DNA from 4 places in the Clostridium celatum genome. Region 3 is predicted to be linked to each of the others. Evidence: riboswitches for the same ligand, from Rfam matches in the RefSeq annotation. Region 3 holds a riboswitch; each other region holds the start of a gene.
The links. Region 3 has a riboswitch for lysine ahead of LPC13_RS03575 (YfcC family protein). Riboswitches for the same ligand answer to the same signal wherever they lie in the genome.

Region 1: linked by a shared signal. The riboswitch ahead of LPC13_RS06140 (Na+/H+ antiporter NhaC family protein) and the one ahead of LPC13_RS03575 (YfcC family protein) in region 3 are both predicted to bind lysine.
Region 2: linked by a shared signal. The riboswitch ahead of LPC13_RS11270 (APC family permease) and the one ahead of LPC13_RS03575 (YfcC family protein) in region 3 are both predicted to bind lysine.
Region 4: linked by a shared signal. The riboswitch ahead of LPC13_RS15455 (aspartate-semialdehyde dehydrogenase) and the one ahead of LPC13_RS03575 (YfcC family protein) in region 3 are both predicted to bind lysine.

The regions. Positions count from the first base shown of each region.
Region 1 is NZ_JAJKGM010000009.1:70,958-75,185, forward strand. It holds gene LPC13_RS06130 (ACT domain-containing protein) at 24-458, shown strand; gene LPC13_RS06135 (aminopeptidase P family protein) at 480-1,733, shown strand; lysine riboswitch at 1,822-1,997, shown strand; gene LPC13_RS06140 (Na+/H+ antiporter NhaC family protein) at 2,124-3,869, shown strand; gene LPC13_RS06145 (FUSC family protein) at 4,006-4,228, opposite strand, start outside.
Region 2 is NZ_JAJKGM010000026.1:20,243-24,470, forward strand. It holds gene LPC13_RS11260 (radical SAM/SPASM domain-containing protein) at 1-265, shown strand, start outside; gene LPC13_RS11265 (hypothetical protein) at 474-1,985, opposite strand; lysine riboswitch at 2,277-2,451, shown strand; gene LPC13_RS11270 (APC family permease) at 2,528-3,847, shown strand; gene LPC13_RS11275 (SGNH/GDSL hydrolase family protein) at 3,988-4,228, shown strand, end outside.
Region 3 is NZ_JAJKGM010000005.1:25,458-29,685, reverse strand. It holds gene LPC13_RS03575 (YfcC family protein) at 332-1,774, opposite strand; lysine riboswitch at 2,016-2,193, opposite strand; gene LPC13_RS03570 (beta-N-acetylglucosaminidase domain-containing protein) at 2,616-4,228, opposite strand, start outside.
Region 4 is NZ_JAJKGM010000055.1:1,279-5,506, forward strand. It holds gene dapB (4-hydroxy-tetrahydrodipicolinate reductase) at 1-179, opposite strand, end outside; gene dapA (4-hydroxy-tetrahydrodipicolinate synthase) at 191-1,066, opposite strand; gene LPC13_RS15455 (aspartate-semialdehyde dehydrogenase) at 1,085-2,074, opposite strand; lysine riboswitch at 2,171-2,343, opposite strand; gene LPC13_RS15460 (small, acid-soluble spore protein, alpha/beta type) at 2,519-2,770, shown strand; gene LPC13_RS15465 (class I SAM-dependent DNA methyltransferase) at 2,890-3,642, shown strand; gene hslO (Hsp33 family molecular chaperone HslO) at 3,646-4,228, shown strand, end outside.

The DNA of each region.
Region 1 (4,228 bases), on a different contig from region 3:
TCGAATGGAGAATGATTATGGGGATGGAGAAGTTTTATATTGTAAATGAAAAATCATTACCAGAGATATTTAAAAAGGTAATAGAAGTGAAGGAAATTATTTCGCTTGGAAAATCTAAAGATGTTAGTGAGGCTATTAGGACTGTAGGGATAAGTAGAAGTACGTATTATAAATATAAAGATGATATTTTTCCAATGGCAGAAGAAATGAAGTCAAAAAAGGTAACATTAATAGTTTTGATGTCACATAAATCAGGAACCTTATCTAAAGTATTGGACTGTATAGCTTTCTATAAAGGTAATATACTAACAATAAATCAAGATATTCCAATAAACTTATGTGCAAATGTTACAGTAACTATTGATATTTCACATATGGAAAAAAGTATAAGCCAATTAGCAGCAAGATTAAATTCGTTACCAAATGTAAGAAGTGTAAAATTATTAGCAGCAGAATAAATTTTAAGAGGAGATAGGGCTATGGATAAAAATATGTATAAGATTAACAGAGAAAATGTATTAGAAAAAATAAAGGATAATTCAATAGTTGTTTTATTTGCAGGAAAGGCACCTAAAAAGACTGGAGATGAGAGCTATCCATTTACACCAAATAGAAATTTTTATTATTTAACAGGAATAAAAGAAGAAGAACATGTTTTAGTCATGTCGAAATTAAAAGGAGTTAAGAATTCATGTCTTTTTATTAAAGATATTGATGAAGAACTAGAAAAGTGGGTTGGTAAAAGTATACGTAAGGATGAGGCGATTTCACTTGCTGAAGTTGAGGAAGTAAAGTTTAAAAGCCAATTCGAAAATGAAATACATAGGCTTTTAACAATGAAGGAAGAGATAAATTTATATTTAGATTTAGATAGACTTAGTGCAAATAGTGACGATACAATATCTCATAAATACGCACAAAAAGTAGTAAGTAAATATCCTCAGGTAAGAGTTAATAATATTTATAGCATTATTGGTGAATGTAGATTAGTTAAATCAGAAAAAGAAGTTGAAAATATAAAAAAAGCTATTGAAATAACTAAAAGTGGTATTGAATTATTAATGAAAGAGGCTAAAGCAGGAATAAAGGAATATGAGTTAGAAGCATATTTTGATTTTAATTGCAAAACTAAAGGGGTAAATGATTTAGCATTTACAACTATTGCGGCAGCTGGAAAAAATGCAACAATACTTCATTATGTAGATAATAATACTGAACTTAAGAATGATGATTTAATTCTTTTCGATTTAGGTGCACAATATAATTGCTATAATGCAGATATTTCGAGAACATTCCCGGTTAATGGTAAGTTTACAGAAAGACAAAAAGAAGTTTATAATGCAGTTTTAAGAGTAAATGAAGAAATTATTAGCTTAATAAAGCCAGGTGTTAAATACAAAGAAATTAATGATAAAGCAACAGAACTAATAGCTGAAGAATGTATTAAGTTAGGACTTATTGAAGATAAAAAGGATGTAAGAAAATATTATTATCATAGTATAGGTCATAGTCTTGGAATGGATACTCACGATATTGAAACACCTCATAGAAATATAACTTTTGTTCCAGGAGTAGTGTTTACTGTAGAACCAGGAATTTATATAGAAGAAGAGTGTATTGGAATTAGAATTGAGGATGATATATTAGTTACAGAGGATGGTAATATAAACTTATCTAAGGATATAATAAAATCTGTTGAAGACATTGAAAAGTTTATGAATAAAGAATTTTAAGAATAAAAAAGAAAAAAAGTTATAAAATGGTATTGAAAAACAATAGAATAAACTGTATAATTTAATCAATAAGTAACAAAAGTGAATAAATTAGGGTAGAGGCGCGATTAATTAATAGTATTATTGATGAGGAAAGCACTATGATTCAATATGAAAGGAATTATCGCCGAAGCGTACAACCGATGCTTTAAGGTTGTATAGCTGGGAGTGCATAAAATATATGTACTACTGTCACAAAATATTTTGTGGTGAGCTATCATTTGAGACTTGTATTTTTATACTTTTTTAGTGTATATCAAGACCTTGAGTGTTAACTCAAGGTCTTTTTTATTGGGTTAGTTTGGGGTACCCTTGTTATTCGCTTTTAAATAGAAATAAGGGGGAATAAAAATGAAAAAAAGAAGTTACAGAGTATTACTACTTACCATGCTAGTGTTTGTTTTATCAACTACACTTGCATTTGCAGCTGAAATAGATTCAGCTACGGTGAACTCAGAAAAGTTTGGATTATTAACATTAATACCACCAATAGTTGCAATAGTATTGGCATTTATAACGAAAAACGTTGTAGTTTCGTTGTTTATAGGTATCTTATCAGGAGGATTTTTATTAAATTTAACAGGATTTAATGTCTTTAGTGCATTGATACAATCATTTTTAGATTTTATAGATAGGGCATTAAACTCTTTGGCTGATCCTTGGAATGCAGGTATTATACTTCAAGTTTTAGTAATTGGTGGTGTTATAAATCTTGTTGCTAAGATGGGAGGAGCAAAAGCTATAGCAGAAGCTTTAGCTAAAAGAGCTAAAACAGCAAAAGGTACTCAATTAATTACTTGGCTTATGGGAATATGTGTATTCTTTGATGATTATGCAAATGCGTTAATTGTTGGACCAATAATGAGACCAGTTGCAGATAAAATGAAAATTTCTAGAGAAAGATTAGCATTTATTATAGATGCTACAGCAGCTCCAATTGCAGGGCTTGCAATAATTTCTACTTGGATAGGGTTAGAAGTTGGTTTAATTAATGATGCTTTCACAGGAATTGGTGTACAAGCAGATGCTTTTGGAGTATTTCTTCAAACAATTCCATATAGATTTTATAACATATTAATATTAGCATTTATAGTTATAACAGCAGTTTTATTAAAAGAATTTGGACCAATGAGAAAAGCCGAGATGGCAGCTAGAAATGGACAAAAAATTGGAGCTGAAGTTGCAGTAGATAATCTTCAAGGAGAAGATGAAATGCAACCTAAAGAAGGGGTGCAATTAAGCATATGGAATGCAATAATTCCAATAGGAGTTCTAATAGTAGCGGCAATCGCAGCATTTTACTATAGTGGATATACAGCAATAATGGGTGGAGAAGATGTTGAACTTATTAATTTAATGACTAATTCACCAGCATCCTTTGAAGCTATAAAGCAGGCATTTAGCGCATCAGATGCATCAGTGGCATTATTCCAATCAGCATTACTTGCCAGTATAGTTGCTATAATAATGGCAGTTTGTAAAAAGATATTTACAATTGGTGAGGCTATTGAAGTTTGGGTTGATGGTATGAAGGGATTATTAATTACAGGAGTAATTCTTATATTAGCTTGGTCATTAAGTTCAGTTATAAAAGAATTAGGTACAGCTAAATACTTAGTAACTTTATTATCAGGATCAATTCCATATTTTTTACTACCAAGTTTAATATTTATATTAGGTGCAGTAATATCATTTGCAACAGGAACTGCATATGGAACAATGGGGATTTTAATGCCACTTGCAGTGCCATTAGCATATTCAATAAATCCAGAAATGTCATTTGTAATTGTTAGTACAAGTGCGGTATTAACTGGAGCAATATTTGGAGATCACTGCTCGCCAATATCAGATACAACAATACTTTCATCAATGGGTGCAGGATGCAACCATATTGAGCATGTTAAAACTCAAATTTGGTATTCTTTATTTGTAGCAGTAATTACAATATTATTTGGATATATTCCAGCTGGATTTGGATTACCAATATATATAGTATTACCAGTAGCAATATTAGCAGTTTTTGTAGGGGTGCAAATATTCGGTAAAAAGGTTGAGGAAGCTACGCCTGTAGAAGATAATGTACTTAATGTAAATTAAAATTAAGTATTCGTTAAAAGGTTGAATAACGCTGAAGCAATAAGAAAAATAAATAAAAAGGGCTATAAAAAAAGGTTGTGCAAAAGCACAACCTTTTTCAGTTAGAAATACTAATTAGTTTTTTATTAATTACTAATTATTTATGTGGTGGGGGTGTTATAAGTTTATTTACTAATATTGAAATGACTATTCCAAATAAAGTTTCTATAATTCTATTTGTAGCATAAAATAAAGGATCACTATAAGCATGAGCTGTAGTTACTCCTAAAAATGCTATACAAGTAATATTTATTGCACCAGGTCTTTTGAAAATATTACATAAATAAATCATAAGTATTACACCTAATGCAATGATAATG
Region 2 (4,228 bases), on a different contig from region 3:
GCCAGATATTCAAATAGATAGTCTAGGAGAAGAAGTATTTTGCCATGGTCTTAGAAATCAAATTGGAATATTAGTAGATGGAACAGTAGTTCCATGTTGTTTAGATAGCGAGGGAAATATAAATTTAGGCAATATTTTTGAAAAGTCGCTGAAAGATATAGTAGAAGATAAAAGGGCAAGAGATATTTATGATGGTTTTTCAAGAAGAAGAGCTGTTGAAGAATTATGTAAGAAGTGTGGTTATGCAACTAGATTTAAAAAATAAAAATTATTAATAATGAAAAAGAGGCTAAATCAAAATTAAGAATAATAGATTCCGAAAACTTATTTCAAAATTAGGAGTTTATAAATATTTTGATTTAGTCTAAATAAAATTTAATGTTTCTACATAATAATATTTAAGATGAATATAAAACTATAATTTTACAAGGATATATTAATATAAAATTTAGTAATTCAGCATAGTCATAATATTAATTTTTACTAATAAATTTTAAGATAGTTGGCATATAAGTTTTTAGAAGGTTATAATTTTCAGCTAGTTCCTTTCTAATATAAAAAAGATAGCTATAATTATGATGATATGAATGACAGTGATTACTACATGCTTCATACTTAGCCTTCCAAACTTCACAACCTTGGAATGGATTAGCTGTTCCGATATAAAGATCATTTGATGAATTTACATATAATAAACGACCTCCATAATTATATTTATTACAGAATCCGTTTAATAACACTGGAGTAAAGTGTATACCATCAGTTGACTCATAAAGATCAAATCCGAATGGATATTTTGATTCATTTAATAATTCAACAATATTTTTATATATTTTTATAATAGTATTAGTTGCAAGCTTGCCAATTAAATTTTGAATTTCTATTTTATTGTAGAGAAGAGTATCTAAAATAACCTCCATGTTTATAGAATCATCAAAGGTTGAAATTAATAATTTATCATTATATTGCTTTATTTGCCATGCATACACATTAAATGGATTATTAAATCCAGAGTATAATCCAGATAAGCTTTTATTTCTAACACCTTTTGTTGGTATAGAAGGAATCAAAGCTGGACCACCGACAACTAAATCCCATCTATCAGTTTTTGAAATTCTTATAATATCACAACCAAGTGGAATTAACCAAGCAAGTGGTAATTGTTTAGTTCCACTTACATAAAGATAATTTTTATAAACACCAATACTTAAGATATACTTGTTAGCTGCATCTCCAAATCCTTTATCTACTATTAATGTCCAGTCATTTAATTTTGGTTCAGGACCATTTGTTCTCCAAACAGCAGCACCGTCAGAGCTACTAGTAGCAACATAAATTTTATTATTGAATATAGCCATATTACTAATTGAGCCAGAAGGATTTAAAGAAGGATTAAAATTAGGTGCTGTATTATCTATAACAGGTTCCCATGAATAATATTGAGGATCAACACTTCTATAAAGTTGAGGATAAGGGCTTGGATTAGCCTCATCAATAGTAGCTATATAAAGCTTGCCAAGATGGGTTAACATAGCTCTTGAAGAAGTACCTTTAAGAACTGTATCAGTTAATGGAAACCAGTTTACACCATTGGTAGATTTAAATACTATAACATTAGGTCCGCCATAACTAGCTGCATAAAGAAAAGTGTCTCTATTAAAAGGCTTGTGAGTAATCATATATCTAAAGCCAGATATATTGGTAAAGTCAGGGGCAGTATATACTTTTTCCAAAGGTAAAGAGCAATTTTTACGATATCTCCAGATTTCCGGTAAATTATCTACTGGATTAGGAGTAATAGAGTTAGGAGGAATTATAGAAGAGTTAATTGATTTTAAAATATTATATGGGATATTACGTCCAGTACCAATATAAATATATTTGTCTAACTCACTTATAGACCATGCATAATTATTTTGTTGTGCATTATTTAAATTGCTTCTGTCAAAACCATTAGTAAGAGTAGTATTTTTAAAGTTATACATCAAAAGGCTCCTCCTTTGTTATTTAATATATAAAGGATGTTGACTTATGATATATTATATGTATGATATGTTAAGGAGTTACAATATGTTAAATATAATAGTAAAAATAAGATATTTTGTAGATGAAAATAGATTATTTAGATATTATGTTAAAAAGTATTTATATTAAAAGCTACTATAATTGTTGACTTTAAAGAAAAATTTGTTAGAATATTTATGTATAAAAACACAGAAATTAAGTATAAATTTTAATAATTATAAATTTAACTTGATAGTGTAATTAAATATTCGGGTAAAGATAGAGGTTGCAATATTAAAGAGTAATATTATGGAGTTAAGCACGATGAATTAATATAAAAGGTAGTATTGCCGAAGTATATAGAGGATGCTTTAAATCTATATGCTGGGGTTGCATAAAATATATGCAAAACTGTCACAATAATAATTGTGGAGAGCTATCTTTGTGTTTGTTTATGTGTAAGTACAAGCTCAAAGATTAGCCTTTTGGGCTTATTTTTTTACCCCAAACTAAGGAGGAAAAAATGGAAAACAAAAGTTTAAAACGAGAAATTAGCCTTTTCATGGCTACTATGCTTGTTTGCGGTAACATGATTGGTTCTGGTGTATTTATGCTACCATCAACACTTGCTCAAGTGTCAGGACCAGGAGCTACAATAATAGCATGGATTTTAACTACAATAGGTTCAATTTTTATTGCAATATCATTTGCAAATATGGGTACTAAATATCCATCAACAGGTGGAGCGTATTGTTACACTAAAGAGGCATTTGGGGATTTTGCAGGATTTTTAAGTGCGTGGCTTTATTGGAATGGTTCATGGATTGGAAATGCAGCAATAATAGTTGCAGTTACAAGTTATGCATCAGCAGTATTTCCACAACTAAATAATCCAATAGTATCAATAATATTCTCAAGTTCAATTTTATGGATATTTACATTTATAAATGTAGCAGGAGTAAAGAAAGCAGGTAAAATTCAGGCTTTTACAACAGTATTTAAAATAGTATTTTTTGCATTATTTGTTATAGTCGCATTTTTAAATTTTGATTCAGCAAATATATTTCCTATGTATCCAGAAGGAAAGGGATTAAGTACAGTTCCACTTGCAGCCACATCAACTTTATGGGCATTTATAGGACTTGAAAGTGCAACAGTTACAGCTGGAGAACTTAAAGATCCCGAAAAGAATGTAAGAAAAAGCACAATTTACGGATTGATTATTGCGGCTATTATATACTTAGCAATAAGTATAGCAAGTATGGGGGCAATGGATAATGTTTCACTAGCTCAAAGTACAGCACCACTTACTGATATACTTACTAATGCTTTAGGAAGTAATATTGGAAAGATATTAACAATTGCAGTAGTTATTTGTATTTTAGGAACAGTAGTAGGATGGCTTTTATCAACAGCTAGAGTTGCTTATGCAGCAGGTGAAGATGGAGTATTCCCTAAGTTTTTTGGAAAGATTAGTGAAAAAACAGGCACTCCTGTAAATTCATTAATATTTGGTTCTATATTAGTTAATATTTTATTGATTATGAATTTCCAAAAAGGGATGGTAGATGCATTTACATTTATAACTATCCTTGCAACGTTATCATATTTACCAGTTTATCTTTTAAGTGTTTCTGCAGAAATAATGCTTACATTTAAAGAAGAAAAAGAATTTAACTTTAAGTTATTTATTAAAAAATCAATATTACCACTATTAGCATTTATATATTTAATATGGACTATATACGGTTCAGGAGCAGAAACTGTAATGTGGGGCTTTATATTAATGTTAATAGGAATTCCAGTATATATATATAATCATCATAAAAATAAGATAGATTAATATAAAATAAATTTATAGGTAAAAATGGCAAATAACATAATTAATGTTATTTGCCATTTTTTTATATTAAAAATTATTAAGATATACTATAATACAAGAGAAATATATGGAAATATAAAAAGTAGGAGAAGAATTAAATTATGTTTTATGATGATATAAAAAGGGGAGATATGGAAAATAATATAGTTATAAGGTTAATAGGAGATAGTATTACAGCAGGAGCAGGGAGTTTAGATGATAATAGGAATGGAGAAGTAATTATAAATATAGATGGTATTTGCTACAAAAGACAATTAGGAGAAAAATGCTGGGCATCACTTTTTAAAAAATATATTAATGAAAGATTTAAATATAGTAAAGTAATAAACAATGGATGTAGTG
Region 3 (4,228 bases):
TAACTTTTGAGCTTATATCTTTTAACAACAAATAGTTAACTTTTGAGCTTATATCTTTTAATGACAAATAATTAGCTTATAGTTCTCTTTATTTAAAACAAGAAGTAGTCATAGAAAAAATGAAAACATAACTGGAAGAAACATATATGATAAGCTCTAGAATTTAATCATTATTGTAAGAAAAACTGCGTTAATAAGTCGATGCAACCGTTAAGGGTGCTTTAGGACTTTAGCAGTTTTTCTGGAAATAATGATATAAATTCTTAGTGAAATCATATCAGTTTCTGTAAGTTATATTTTCATTTTTTCGTTAACGGTTATTCTTGTTCCTTTATGCCCATCCCATTAGCATAGCGCAAGTTATGAATATTATACCTAATGCAAATAGTATGATTTGTAATGGCATTATCCATTTAAACCATTTTGAATATGGTATTCCTGCCATTCCTAAACAAGCCATTAATACTCCTGATGTTGGGAATATAGCATTTGAGAAACCATCCCCTAATTGGAATATTAAAACTGTTGTTTGTCTTGATATATCAAGTAAATCACCAAGTGGTGCTAATATTGGCATAGTTAATGCTGCTTGTCCTGAACCTGAAATAACAAAGAAGTTTATAAACATTTGAACTGGTAACATAACACATGCAGCTAATAATGATGGTAACTTACCTATAAATGATGATAAACCATATAATATTGTATCTATGATTTGAGCATTTTCAGCTATTATTACTATAGCTCTTGCAAATCCAATTATCATTGCAGCTCCTATCATATCCTTAGCTCCATCTATAAATGCATTTGCCATTTCATCTGCTTTTAATCCACCGATTATTCCTGAAACAACACCTGTTATTAAGAATACTGCTGCTATTTCTGGAATCCAGAATCCTTGAGTTAATACTCCCCATATAACAACGGCTAAACAAACACCTATTAAAGCTATAATAATTTTATGTTGAATTGTAAATTTAATTTCTTCACTTTGAGTTTGTGCTAATTTTTCATGTTTTTCTTTATCTAGTTTGTACATTGGACTAAATTCTGGGTTTTTCTTAATCTTAACTGCATAAATCATTAAGAATGCAATTGTTACTGCTGTTGTAATAACCCATATAATAGTTCTATATGCAACCCCTGAGAATAATGGAATTTCAGCAATTGATTGTGCAATTCCTACTGTAAATGGGTTAAGCATAGCTGATGCAAACCCTACGATACATGCTAAATAACTAATTCCAACTGCTAATATACTATCAAATCCAAGTGCTAGCATTAATGGAACTAATATTGTTATAAACGGTATAGCTTCTTCAGTCATACCAAAAGTTGCTCCACCTAATGAGAACATTACAAATACTATAGGAATAATTAATATTTCAGCACCTTTAAATGCAGATACAACCTTAGCTATAGCTGAATCAATAGCTTTTGTTCTTGTTATTAAACTAAATGCTCCACCTACTACAAATAAGAAAGCAATAATTTCTGCTGCTTGCTCAATACCTTGTACTGGTGCTTGCATAACCTGGAATAATCCTTGTGACTCATTTTGAACATATTGGAATGATCCATTTAAAACTACAGTTCTACTTTGACCATTAACTTCTGTTACTACTCTTTCATAAGCTCCCCCTGGAACTATGTATGTTGCTATGGCAACTAGTACTATTATTGCAAAAATAATAACTAAAGTATGTGGTATTTTTACACCATTAGAAAATTTACTAAAAAATCCTCTTTTTCTTTCTTCTGCAACGTTTTGCATAATTTAAACTCCTCCTAAAAAATAAAAGTCTTGAGCATTATCACTCAAGACTCAAGGAAATCTAATCATACTATCTAAGTATTAAACTTCTAACTCTTCATCTTTAGTGATAGCTCTTCACGCTTTGATTTGTTAGACATTTTTATTACTTACATACATCTCAATAAAAAAAGCCTTGAGATTATTACTCAAGACTGTACTTACCTTTTCCTTAATAATTACTTATTATTAAAGTTCTGTCCATAGTAATAGCTCATCACAAATCCTTTTTGTGACAGTGTTATACATATTCTATATAACCCCAACATAATAACCTTAAAGCTTCAGTTATATGTTTCGGCGAAATTTCCTTTCTGTTTACTTCCTTGCTGCTTAACTCTGTAAACATACTATTAAATATCGCAACCTCTATCCACTTTATATTTACTTTTCATTTTATACTATAAGTATACATTATACTACAAATGAAGTAAAGCATTAATTTATTTTTATTCGTATTTCTAAATTTTTATACAATATTTTTTAAATTTCACTATTACTCATTCTCCACTTTTAGACAAATATAAAAGTGGATTTTAATAAAATAAATTTTTTTATTATTTTTGAATAAAAATTCCAATATGGACCATAATTGTAAACAGATATATTATTATATATCTCGTCCCCCATTTTACAAAGGAGTATTCCCCTGCTCCTTTTTTTATTTTAATTAATATAAAAAATATAATATCAAATAAAAAATGATGATACACATTTTTAGAATATAAACTTCTACAATGTTGTATCATCACTTTTTATTTTCTTATTTATACATTGTTACTTATTATATATTATCGCAATGTTACTTTCTTTTTTTCAGTCCTACTGCACCTAATGTTGATATAATTCCACCAATAGTAAGTGCTATAGCTGCTGATTGTCCTCCAGTGTTAGGTAATTCCCCTTTACCTGGTTTGTTATTTGTTGATCCATTTCCTGAATTGTTTCCACCAGTTGTTGGAGGTACTGGTTTAACATCTTCACTTGGCTTGTTGTCATCTCCTGAATTATTGTCATCACCTGAATTGTTATCGTCTCCTGGTTTATTATCTTCATCTGGAGTTTCTGTATTTTTAACTAAAGCTTCAATAGCTTCATTTAATTTAACAACTGCATTATTAACTTCTTCTTGAGTAGCTTCTTCATTAGCCATTACAGCTTTAGCATCTTTTAATGCATTTTCTAATACTGACCATGTTTCAGTTGTATATTCTTCAGCCTTAAGCACTTCAGCCTTAGCGATTAATTCTTCTAATTCAGCCTTATTAACTTCTACAACATCTTTCATTGTTGAAGTTCCTATTTCATAAAGTGTTGGAGCTACTCCATCCCATGCAACCTTTATTTCAAATACATTCTTAAAGTTAGATGTATCGAAAGAGTTTGTGATAGTTCCTAATGAACCAATTTCAACCCAACCATTTTCAGTTCTTACTGAAACAACTGCATCTGAAGTAGTTGATGGAGCTTGTATTATAGTAAAGCTAGTTATTTCTGTGTTATCAGAAATTTTGTATACAAGACTACCTGTCTTAGGTGCATTTACTTGTGGTTTAAATGCTGTGCTTAATTTACCATCAATTAAGTTAGTTGGTTCAAATTTAGCTTCTGCAGCTGGTCTTATATCAAATGTAACATCAGTATCTGAGTACTCTACTGCTAAACTTGTAACATCAAATGTAACTGCATCTTTTGTATTATTAACAATACGAACATAACGTGCTGCTACTTTATTAGTTGTATTTTCCACAGTTGTCCATTCAACACCATTGATTGATGTTTCTAATGTTAACTTATCATTGTTTGTAATTTCAGCAATAATATTTGTTAATTCTCTAATTTTATTTAATTTTATACCAATATATTGACCTTCAGCTAATGTAATACCATTTACATCTGCAAGTGTTGCATTAGATGGTAAAATATCTACTTTATTGTCTGCTAATGCTTCAACATTCGTATAAACATTTCTTACAATATGATCTGCATCATCTTTATTTACTGAGAATTCTCTAACTGATATCCAGTTATTTAAAATTTCACCTGTTGGTATAGCTCTTACATACTTAGCTGTTACATTTAAGTTGTCTATAACTATTTTTTGAAGATTTGGACCATATGCTTGATCATTTAAATCTGTCCAATTTTCTCCATCCATAGAGTATTGGAATTTAACATAATTGAATCCATCTCCAGCACCTGGTTCACCATGCTCAAATATTATATTATTGATTTCTGTTACTTGACTTAATTCTACAGCAACATAATCACCTTCTCTAGCACTTCCACGTACCCACATACATGATAATCTAGCATTATCACCATCTACTATGTTTTGAATATGTCCCCAATATAAGTTAGGTCTCATATTTGTGTAAGGGAAAAGTGTTAATTTAGTTTCATCTGGATTAATTA
Region 4 (4,228 bases), on a different contig from region 3:
TCTAGTAAAACATCATATTCAATATCTACATCTAATGGGTTTTTAAAAACAGGAATTCCTATTTCTTTAGGAAATTTATCTATACCTGCTTCTATTTTTAAATTTGGAAATTCATTTATAACATTTCTTATCACAGTACCCATTTTTCCACAACAACCGCTTAAAAGTATTTTAACCATAACTAACTCCCTTATATCAAATTATATTTTTTTAATGTGTTTATTAATATTTCTTTATTAGAATCATTCATTTTATATAATGGTAATCTCAAATTTCCTACATCTTTCCCTATTATATTAAGAGCTGTTTTAATAGGAATAGGATTTGTTTCTATAAATAAATCATTTATTAGTTGAAGATAATTTAATTGTAAAGTAGTTGCTTTTTCAGTATCTCCATTTAAATATGAAGACACCATATCATGAATTACTTTAGGAATTATATTAGCAGCTACAGAAATTACACCAATACCTCCAAGTGATAATAAAGGAACAATTTGATCATCATTACCTGAATATATATCTATATCCGGACAAATAGATTTCATTTTAGCAATTTGACTAAAGTTTCCACTAGCTTCTTTAATTGCAATGACATTTTTTAATTTACTTAATTTTAATAGCATGTTTGGCGTAATATTCATATTAGTTCTACTTGGAACGTTATATAGAATAATAGGAGTATTAACAACATCATTTACTTCCTTAAAATGCATAAATAATCCTTCGTCATTGGTTTTATTATAATAAGGAGTTATTAATAATAAACCATCAACACCAACAGATTCAGCATACTTACTCATTGTAATAGCTGATAGTGTATTATTGCCACCAGTACCAGCGATTACAGGAATTCTTTTATTAACTACATCTACAGTAAATTTAATAGTTTCTTTTTTTTCACTTTCTGTCATTGTAGTAGCTTCACCAGTAGTCCCACAAATTACTATTGCATCTGTACCTTCTTTAATATGCCATTCTAATAATTCTTTTAATTTATCAAAATCTACACCACTTTTAGTAAATGGTGTAATTATAGCTACACCAGAACCTGTAAAAATAGACATAATATATCCTCCTAAAAATTATTTGTTATTAATTAGATATTCAGCAATTTGAACTGCATTTAGTGCAGCACCTTTTCTTATGTTATCAGCGACAACCCAAAGGTTTAAACCATTATCAACACTAAAATCACGTCTTATTCTTCCTACATAGACATCATCTTTTCCATTTACATCAAGTGCCGTAGGATATTTTAATTCTTTAGTATTATCATATACAGTTAACCCCTTAGTTTCTTCAAAAAGTGTTATAATATCTTCAATATTAAAGGATTTTTCAAGTTCAACATTTATACTTTCACTATGACTATTTAAAACAGGTACTCTTACAGTAGTTGCTGTTATTTTTAAATTAGGTGAATGAAGTATTTTTCTTGTTTCTTCAATCATTTTCATTTCTTCTTTGGTATAACCATTATCTAAGAAGACATCAATATGAGGAAGACAGTTACCTGCTATTGGATAAGGAAATTTTTTTGGTGAAATACCTTTTAAACCATCTTCTAAATCTTTTATACCTTGCATACCAGCACCAGAAACTGCTTGATAAGTTGAATATACTATTCTTTTAATTCCATAATTGTCAATTAGAACTTTAAGTGGTACCATAGCTTGAATTGTTGAGCAATTTGGATTAGCTATTATTCCTTTATGCAATTTTAAATCTTCAGGATTTACTTCAGGAACAACCAGTGGCACTTCTTTATTCATTCTCCAGGCACTAGAGTTATCAATTACAATAGCACCATAAGATGCAAAGATAGGAGCATATTTTAAACTTGTATCTCCACCAGCGGAAAATAAAGCAAAATCGATTTTTTTATTTTTTATATTATCTTCACATGTTTCTTCAACTAAATAATCTTGTCCTTTAAAAGGTAAATATGAACCATGAGATCTTTTTGATGCAAAAAGATAAAGATTTTCAATAGGAAAGTTTCTTTCTTCTAATATTTCTAAAAATTTTCTACCTACATTTCCTGTAGCCCCAACTATTGCTATATTATACATTGTATAGCAACCCCCTTTGTTAAATTTAATACTTTTATATAAAAAAATACCTTGAGCATAGCACTCAAGGTATAATTTAACTTAATAAAAATTTCCTTAAATGATAGCTCATCACATAATAATGTGACAGAAATATGCATATTATACATACTTCCAGCTATATAACATTAAAGCTTTTGTTATATGCTTCGGCGATAAATCCTTTCATACTAATTTAACATGCTTAAATCCTTAGTAGTACTCTTAAGTACCGCACCTCTATCTAAATATTATTTAATTATCTAAATTATACCTTTTATGCATTAAATTATCAAGGTAAAAAATAGAAAAAACGTATCTGATTTATTATATGAAATATTTAGTGCTTTGAAACAAATAATATGATGAATAAATAGATATTTATAGGAGAAAATATTAAATATAAAATTTATAGGGGGAAATATAATGAGTAAAACACCACTAAAGAAAATAATAAAATCAAAAATTAAAACAAATAAACAATTAAATGAACAAGAATTGCTTAGAGAGAAAATTAAATATGAAATAGCTGAAGAATTAGGATTAAGAGATAAAGTTGATGAGTATGGATGGGGTGGGTTAACAGCAGAAGAAACAGGACGAATAGGAGGAATAATGACACGTAGAAAAAAAGAATTAAAGCTTCCTACAAATGATCAAATTCTAGGAAGAAAATAATGGATTGACTAAAGTCTCAATTACATAGTAATATAAATGTTAGAAATTTATATATCGATGTTATTTTGTGTAGAATAGTTAATTAAATTTGAATTAAAAATACTGTAAGGGGGGATATCATGGCTTATGGAGAATTTGCTAAAATTTATGATGAATTAATAAACGAAGATATTAATTATGATAGTATGGTAGAGCGAATATTAGAAATTTGTAATTTAAATAATGTAAATTTTGAAGATTATCTTGATATTGCTTGTGGTACAGGAAATGTTACTGTAAGAATAGCAAAGCATTTTAAAAATATATATGGTGTAGATTTGTCAGAAGATATGTTAAATGAAGCTTTTGATAAATTAAAAAGCAATAAAATAAGAGGCAAAATAATTTGTCAGGATATGACTAGTTTAAGTTTAAATAAAAAATTTGATTTAATTACCTCTGTTTTAGATTCTACAAATTATATAACAGATGTAGAGGGATTAAAAAATTATTTTTGTGGAGTACATGAGCATTTAAAAGATAATGGATTATTTATTTTTGATATAAATTCATATTATAAGTTATCAGAAATTTTAGGTAATAATATCTATACATATAGTGAAGAAGAAGTTTTCTATACATGGGAAAATTCCTTTGAAGAAGAGATATTATCTATGTTCTTAACTTTCTTTGTTAAATATGGGGATCTTTATGAAAGATTTGAAGAGGAACACTTTGAAAGAGCATACAAAGAGCAAGAAATAGAACACTATTTAAATGAAGCAAATTTAGAAGTTATAAATAAATTTGAAGGTTATACAAAAAATGATGTACAAGCAAATAGTGAAAGAATTGTATATGTAGTAAAAAAGAAAATGTTAATGGAGGATTAATTAATGAGCGATAAAATTATTAGAGCAGTGGCTAAGGATGGAATGGTAAGAATAATAGCTGGGACAACAACAGAGTTAGTAGATACAGCTAGATCTATACATGAATGTACACCGGTTGCAGCAGCTGCACTAGGAAGAATGTTAACTGCAGGAGCGCTACTTGGAGCAACATTAAAGTCTGAAAATGAAGTTATGACTTTAAGAATAAATGGTGGCGGAGATGCTGAAGGTGTAGTAGTTACAGCTTATGAAGGTGCAAAGGTAAAAGGATATATAGGAAATCCATATGGTGATTTACCACTTAATGCAAATGGTAAACTTGATGTTGGTGGATATATAGGTAAAAATGGTAACTTAATGGTTATAAAAGATCTAGGACTGAAGGATCCATATGTAGGTCAAGTTCCAATACATTCAGGAGAAGTAGCAGAAGATTTAGCTTATTATTTTACAGTTTCAGAACAAACTCCATCAGCAGTATCACTTGGAGTTTTAGTAGATACTGATTATTCAATAAAAGTTGCAGGTGGATTTATAATTCAAATGTTACCAGGTGCAGATGAGTTTTTAGCAGATATCATAACAT